2 regions of the Cupriavidus nantongensis genome follow, and region 1 is predicted to be linked to the other one. Evidence: riboswitches for the same ligand, from Rfam matches in the RefSeq annotation. Region 1 holds a riboswitch; the other holds the start of a gene.
The links. A riboswitch is a leader RNA that binds a small molecule or an ion and turns the genes downstream of it on or off. The one in region 1 is predicted to bind glycine.
Positions count from the first base shown of each region.

Region 2: another riboswitch for glycine. It lies ahead of gcvT (glycine cleavage system aminomethyltransferase GcvT); the one in region 1 lies ahead of A2G96_RS22570 (D-amino acid dehydrogenase).

Region 1 covers NZ_CP014845.1:269,316-272,716, reverse strand. The annotation lists gene A2G96_RS22575 (TonB-dependent receptor) at 1-1,377, opposite strand, end outside; glycine riboswitch at 1,646-1,744, shown strand; glycine riboswitch at 1,745-1,862, shown strand; gene A2G96_RS22570 (D-amino acid dehydrogenase) at 1,919-3,187, shown strand.
Region 2 covers NZ_CP014844.1:107,017-110,417, reverse strand. The annotation lists gene gcvP (aminomethyl-transferring glycine dehydrogenase) at 1-253, opposite strand, end outside; gene gcvH (glycine cleavage system protein GcvH) at 352-732, opposite strand; gene gcvT (glycine cleavage system aminomethyltransferase GcvT) at 834-1,961, opposite strand; glycine riboswitch at 2,057-2,181, opposite strand; glycine riboswitch at 2,203-2,290, opposite strand; gene A2G96_RS00515 (glycine zipper 2TM domain-containing protein) at 2,366-2,593, opposite strand; gene A2G96_RS00510 (UvrD-helicase domain-containing protein) at 2,866-3,401, shown strand, end outside.

The DNA of each region.
Region 1 (3,401 bases):
CCAGTCCTCGGCGAAGTACCAGGCGTCCTGCGCGTAGAGCGCCTGGGTCTCGGTCTTGCCGGTGAAGGCATTGTTGAACGCGGTGATGGTGGCCGCGCGCCAGTCCGAGGTGTTGTAGGTGGTATTGCTCAGCCGGTAGTTGTCATAGTGGTAGCCGAAGGTGATCCAGTGCCCGCCCTGCAGGCGCTCCGGGCGGTAGTCGGCCTTCAGGTCGAGCGTGCGCCAGCCGGTGCCGTCGCCATACGTCACAGTGCCCGGTCCGTTGCCGACGGTGCTGGCGCTGCGGCTCACGTCCTTGCTGACATCGAACAGCGACGCCACGCCGGAAAAGTTCCACCCCGTCTGGTTGCGCGTGCGCAGCGACAGGCCGTACAGCCAGCGCGCATCCTCGCCATTGCCGGGCGCAAAGGCGTTGGCCGGAATCACGTACTGGTAGCCGCCGATATTGACCGGGCCGCTGGATACGACATTGCCATTGGCATCGCGCAGGTAGCTGCCGGTGGTGCTGGAGCGGTCCTGCTGCCAGTAGGCGGCGGTGAACTGCGCCTGCAGCGTGCTGGTGATGTCGTAGCCGAGCTTGAGCTTGAGCTGGTCCTGCACGGTGTGCGTGACGCCCTCGCTGTTCACCCCCATCACCACGCGGTCGCGCCCGCTCTGGTCCCGGTCGAAATAGGCGCCGGACACCGGCGTGTCCGCCGCGCCCGCGGGCCGCGTCGAGCGCGATGCGGTGTAGAAGCTCAGCGGCTGGCTCTTGCTGTCCTGCCGGTCCACGCTGACCAGCCACGAGAACGCGCCGACGCGATCGCCCACGTAGGCGTTGGCATGCACCCCGTTGAAGTTATCGTGGGTGCCGTACAGGTTGAAGCGCTGTGTGAACAGCTGCACGCTGGCGTCACCCTCGAACTTCTGCGGCGTGCGCGTGGTGATCAGCACCGTCGCGCCCAGCGAATTGCCGGGATACAGCGCCGAATACGGGCCGTACAGCACGTCCATGCGCTCGATCTCGGCGGCATTGACCAGCGACCAGCGCGGCGGGAAGCTGTAGTCCGAACCAAGCAGGTTGGACAGCAGCAGGCCATCCGCATAGACCAGCCCGCGCGCCGACTGGCGCGAGCTGGTGCTGCGCACCGAGATGATCGAATTCATATCGCCGATAAAGCGCTTGCGCACGGCGAGGTTGGGCGCGTACTTGAGCGCGTCTTCGGTATTGACCACGTTGAAGTCGGCCATGCGCGTGCTGCTGATGCCATACGCCGGCGCCGGCGTGTTGGGCGGCACCGCCGGCACCTCGCCGCGGTCGGGTCCGGCCGATACCACCACCTCCGGCAACGACGCGGGAGCCTCCACTGCCTGCGCGGCGGCCACGGCAGGGCCCATCAGCACTGCCGAGACGGCCAGTGCAATGCGATTTTTCTTCACTGAATACCTTGCTTTTTGTCTTGTTCTGGCTCGCTGGCCTGCGCGGCAGCAGGCGCACCCTCCCGCATCTTTCTGAGAGCGAGCGCTGACATTTTATGGGGCCTGGCGGCGCTGGCCGATGCGACATAGCGACGCGGCCGGCGCGGCCATTTCCGCTTGTATCCGTGTTAACCCGCATATCCAATACGGGGCCTTGTCACTACATTGCCCCGACTGGCGTCAAGCCAGCGTGATGCAGGGAGAGACTGTCGCGGCGCCCGCCGCGCACGGCGCCGAAGGAGCAACCGCCCCGGAAACTCTCAGGCAAAAGGACCGGCATCACCCGTCAGTGCACTCTGAAGAATGCCGGACGCCATCGTCCGCCCGGCATACCGAAGGAGCAAGCGCGCCCGCCCCGCGGCAAGGCGTCGTGAATCTCTCAGGTCCAGAACAGAGGGGGCGTCCTCCACGCATGTTGCGTGCGGACTCCACCCCCCGACGTTCCCGGAACCTGCAGATCATGAAGACAATCGCTGTTATCGGCGGTGGCATCACTGGTGTCACCACGGCCTACGCGCTGGCCCGGCGCGGATTCTCCGTCACCCTGTACGAACGGCACCGCTATGCCGCCATGGAGACCTCGTTCGCAAACGGCGGGCAACTGTCCGCCTCCAACGCCGAGGTCTGGACCCACTGGTCCACCATCGTCAAGGGGATGAAGTGGATGCTGCGCAACGATGCGCCGCTGCTGGTCAATCCCCGGCCCAGCTGGCACAAGCTGTCGTGGTTCGCCGAGTTCATCGCGTCGATTCCCCACTACCGCCGCAACACCATCGAGACCGCGCGCCTGGCCATCGCTGCACGCGAGCACCTGTTTGCGTGGGCGGCGCAGGAAGGCATCGACTTCGACCTGAAGCGCGCCGGCATCCTCCATATCTACCGCGACCGCGCCGGCTTCGAGCATGCCGGCCGCGTCTCGGCGCTGCTGGCGCAAGGCGGGCTCGAGCGGCGCGCGGTGACCCCGCAGGAGATGCGCACGATCGAGCCGACACTGGCGGGCTCCTACTACGGCGGCTACTTCACCGAGAGCGATTCGACCGGCGACATCCACAAGTTCACCAGCGGACTGGCCGCCGCCGCCGCGCGCCTGGGCGTGCGCTGCATGTACGGCCAGGACGTGCGCGCGGTCAAGACCGACGGCCGGCGCGCCACCATCACCGTACAGGATGGCAACGACAGCACCACTGCCACCTTCGACGGCGCCGTGATCTGCGCCGGCACCGCCAGCCGCGCACTGGCCGCCGCGCTGGGCGACCGCGTCAACATCTATCCGGTCAAGGGCTATTCGATCACCGTCAACCTGACCGATGACGCCAGCCGCGCCGCCGCCCCGACGGTCAGCCTGCTCGACGACGAAACCAAGCTGGTCACCAGCCGCCTCGGCGACGACCGCTTCCGCGTTGCCGGCACCGCCGAGTTCAACGGCACCAACCGCGATATCCGCGCCGACCGCATCCGCCCGCTGGTGGACTGGGTGCAGCAGTGCTTCCCCGGCGTCAGCACGCGCAGCGTGGTGCCATGGGCCGGCCTGCGGCCGATGCTGCCCGACATGCTGCCGCGCGTAGGACGCGGGCGAGCGGCCTGCATCTTCTACAACACCGGGCACGGGCATTTGGGGTGGACCTTGTCGGCAGTGACGGCGGACATGGTGGCGGGGGTTGTGGACCAGGCAATGGGGAGTGCGCCGGCGATGGTGCCTGGCGCGGCCCTGGCGCCTGCCCAAGCCTGATTCCCGCACGCGCATTTTCAAGAGTCTGCGATTTCTAGATCCGTTGCCCGGATCCAAACTTCGCGCGCCCCTGGAAATGCGATATCTCTCATCGATTCCCCGGTAGCTACGCGAAATACTGGTGGTGTCATCGGACCACCGATGATCGGGTGTGGAAAGCCCGGATGTCTGACCGAGGGCAGGCGTTGCTCTTGCAGCAAGCAACGCCTGTGTG
Region 2 (3,401 bases), on a different contig from region 1:
TTGCCAGCGCGGCCTCTTCGCTCAGCGGCTCGGTGAACTCGCCCATCGGCATGCCGTCGCGGCGGCGGATGGCGGCGGGGATGACGGCGTCGATCAGCGCGGCGCGGCTGTCATAGCCGAGCACCTTCAGCATGTGCTGCTGCTCGGGGGTATCGGGGCCGATATGGCGGGCGGCGAAGGCGTCGCGCGCCTCCAGTTCGGCCAGCGTGGGCCGGTTCACTTGGGCGGCTTTCATGGGCAGCGGGGCGTTCATGGGCAAGAACCTCGTGGGAAGCGCTGCGGCAGGTGGTCAGCCGTGCCGCGGCGCTGCAATTTCGCTTGTCATTCCCGCCTGCGCGGGAATGACGAAAATCAGGCGCCGACGCTGGCCTTGTAGGCGTCGGCCGACATCAGGCCGTTGACGTCGTCGCCATTGGCCGGCTTGAGCTTGAACAGCCACGCGTCGAAGGCGTTGGCGTTGACGCTTTCCGGCGCCGCGGTGGCGGCCTCGTTGACGGCGATCACTTCGCCGGCCACGGGTGCGTAGATGTCGGAAGCGGCCTTCACCGATTCCACCACGGCCAGCGCGTCGCCGGCACCGACCGACTTGCCCACTTCGGGCAGTTCCAGGAAGACGATGTCGCCGAGCGCATCCTGTGCGTGGTCGGTGATGCCGATGGTGAGCGTGCCGTCGGCTTCGACGCGCACCCACTCATGCGACTCGGTGTACTTGAGGTCAGCGGGGAAATTCATGAAGGTTCTCCGGATTCAGATCTGTTTCTTGTTTGGGTGATGCCTGCCCGGCAACGCTGCCGGCAGGCGAGGGCGACCGTTGGGTGAGCGGGGGCTTTCCCTTAGCTCACGAGTGCCTTGCCATGACGCACAAACGGCAGTTTAACCACAGTCGCGTTGAGTTTGCGGTCGCGGATCTCCACCTGCACGGTGTCGCCCACGTTCACGCCCACGGGCAGGCGCGCGAACGCGATCGATTGCGACAGCGTGGGGCTGAAGGTGCCGCTGGTGATTTCGCCGTCACCGGCGGGAGTAATGACTTTCTGGTGGGCACGCAGCACGCCGCCCTTGTCACGGAGGATCAGGCCGAGGAACTGCTGGCGCGATCCGGCCGCGGCCAGCGCCGCCTTGCCGGTAAAGTCGCGCTCGCTCTGCAGGTCGACCGTCCACGCCAGGCCCGCGTCCAGCGGCGAGACCTTGATATCCATGTCCTGGCCGTACAGGTTCATGCCGGCTTCCAGGCGCAGCGTGTCGCGCGCACCCAGGCCGGCCGGGCGCACGCCCGCGGCATTCAGTTTTTCCCACAGGCCGGCGACGCTGGCGGCCGGCACCACCAGCTCGAAGCCGTCTTCGCCGGTGTAGCCGGTGCGCGCCACCATCACTTCGCCGAGGGCGGGATCCTGCACCACCACGGCGTTGAACGGCTTGAGCGCATCGGAAGGCTGGGTCGACGGGAAGGTGCTCCACACCTTGGCGCGGGCGTTGGGCCCCTGCACCGCGACGATCGCCAGCGGCTCCACGCCGGCGGGCGCAACGTCCTCGCGGCGCGGCGTGATGGTCACGCCGCTGCCAGTGGCGTCGTTGCGGGCGCGGATCCAGTCGATATCGCCCACCGCGGTGCCGGCGTTGACTACCAGGCGGAAACGGTCCTCGGCAAAGAAATAGACGATCAGGTCGTCGATGACGCCGCCGTTCTCGTCGAGCATGCAGGAATAGAGCGCCTTGCCGGGCGTCTGCAGCTTGTCGACGTTGTTGGCCAGCAGGCCGCGCAGGAAGCTGCGGGTGTTGGCACCGGCGAGGTCGACCACACACATGTGCGAGACGTCGAACATGCCGGCATCGTTGCGCACCGCATGGTGCTCTTCGATCTGCGAGCCGTAGTTGACCGGCATGTCCCAGCCGCCGAAGTCGACCATGCGGGCGCCGAGGGCGCGGTGGATAGCGTTGAGGGGCGTGGCCTGGAGCGTCATGGAATCCTCGGGGGCAGTCTCGGTTGGCGAAAACAAAAAAGGGCCATCCGCCGCAACCATCGCTATGCCAATATGGCAAGCGATCCGCTGCGGCGGATGACCCCTCTGTCCTCGATACCTGAGAGATTACGAGGCGGATCCGGTGGATCCCATCCTCGCGCGCCCCTTCGGTGGGCACGCTCGCCACGAATGGCGGGTGCCGCTCTCCAGAGTGCGGCATGCATCGTGTGCATGTTGCATGCCGATCCGACCGGTCCGTGGTGCCTGAGAGTTTTCGGGTGATACCCCTTCGGCGGCGCAGGCGATGCGCGCTCTCCCGGTCGGATGCGCGCAATGTACGGGAGGGCCCGGTCTTTGTCAAACCACGGCAAAAGGGCCCGTACCCGCCGCTGCGCGCCCGGGCTTTACTTCTTCTTGTCGTCGGTGACGACGTTGCCGATCACGCCGCCCACGGCCGCGCCGCCCAGCGTACCCAGCGCGCTGCCATCGGTCAGGATGGCACCGCCGACCGCGCCGGCACCCGCGCCGATGGCAGTGTTACGTTGTTTCGGGGTCATGTCCGCGCAACCGGCAAAGGCCGCGACCGTCATGCCGATCAGGGTCACCTTGGTCAAAGTTTGCAGGGTTTTCATTGTTGGCTCCGATGTGATGATTCATGCATGCCCAGGCGATCCGGCGGACCGGGGGACACACTGTTTAGAGTGTCGCGTTATGCCATTGGCTCCGCGCTTTACGAAGTGTTACGCCAGTGACACAGCCCGGCCCGCGCGCGCGGCTTGCGCTGACTGACCCGTCGCGGCGCGCGTGTTAACATCGGCAGCTTTGCCGCACGCCCGGGTGACGGGATGCCGGCATTTCCCCGTTTTTCTGTCGATTCGCTGCCGCCCCCGAACACCTGCCCCGCATGACCCATGGCCTGAACCCCGCCCAATCCGAAGCCGTCCGCTACCTGGACGGGCCTTGCCTGGTGCTGGCCGGCGCGGGCTCCGGCAAGACCCGGGTGATCACGCAGAAGATCGCGCATCTGATCGAGGACAAGGGCTTCGAGCCGCGCCATATCGCCGCCGTAACGTTTACCAACAAGGCGGCCAAGGAAATGCAGGAGCGCATCGCCAAGCTGATGGAGGGCAAGACCACGCGCGAGGGCAAGCGCATTCCGCTCAGGCAGCTGACGGTCTGTACCTTCCACTCGCTGGGCGTGCAGATCCTGCGCATGGAAGCCGAGCACGTCGGCCTGAAGCCGCAGTTCTCGATCATGGATTCGGACGACTGCTTCGGCCTGATCCAGGAGCAGCTCGGCACCACCGACAAGAAGCTGATCCGCGGCGTGCAGAGCACGATCTCGCTGTGGAAGAACGGCATGGTCGACCCCGAGGCCGCGATCGCGCAGGCCGCCAATGCCGACGAGCACCAGGCCGCGCTGGTCTACCGCAACTACGT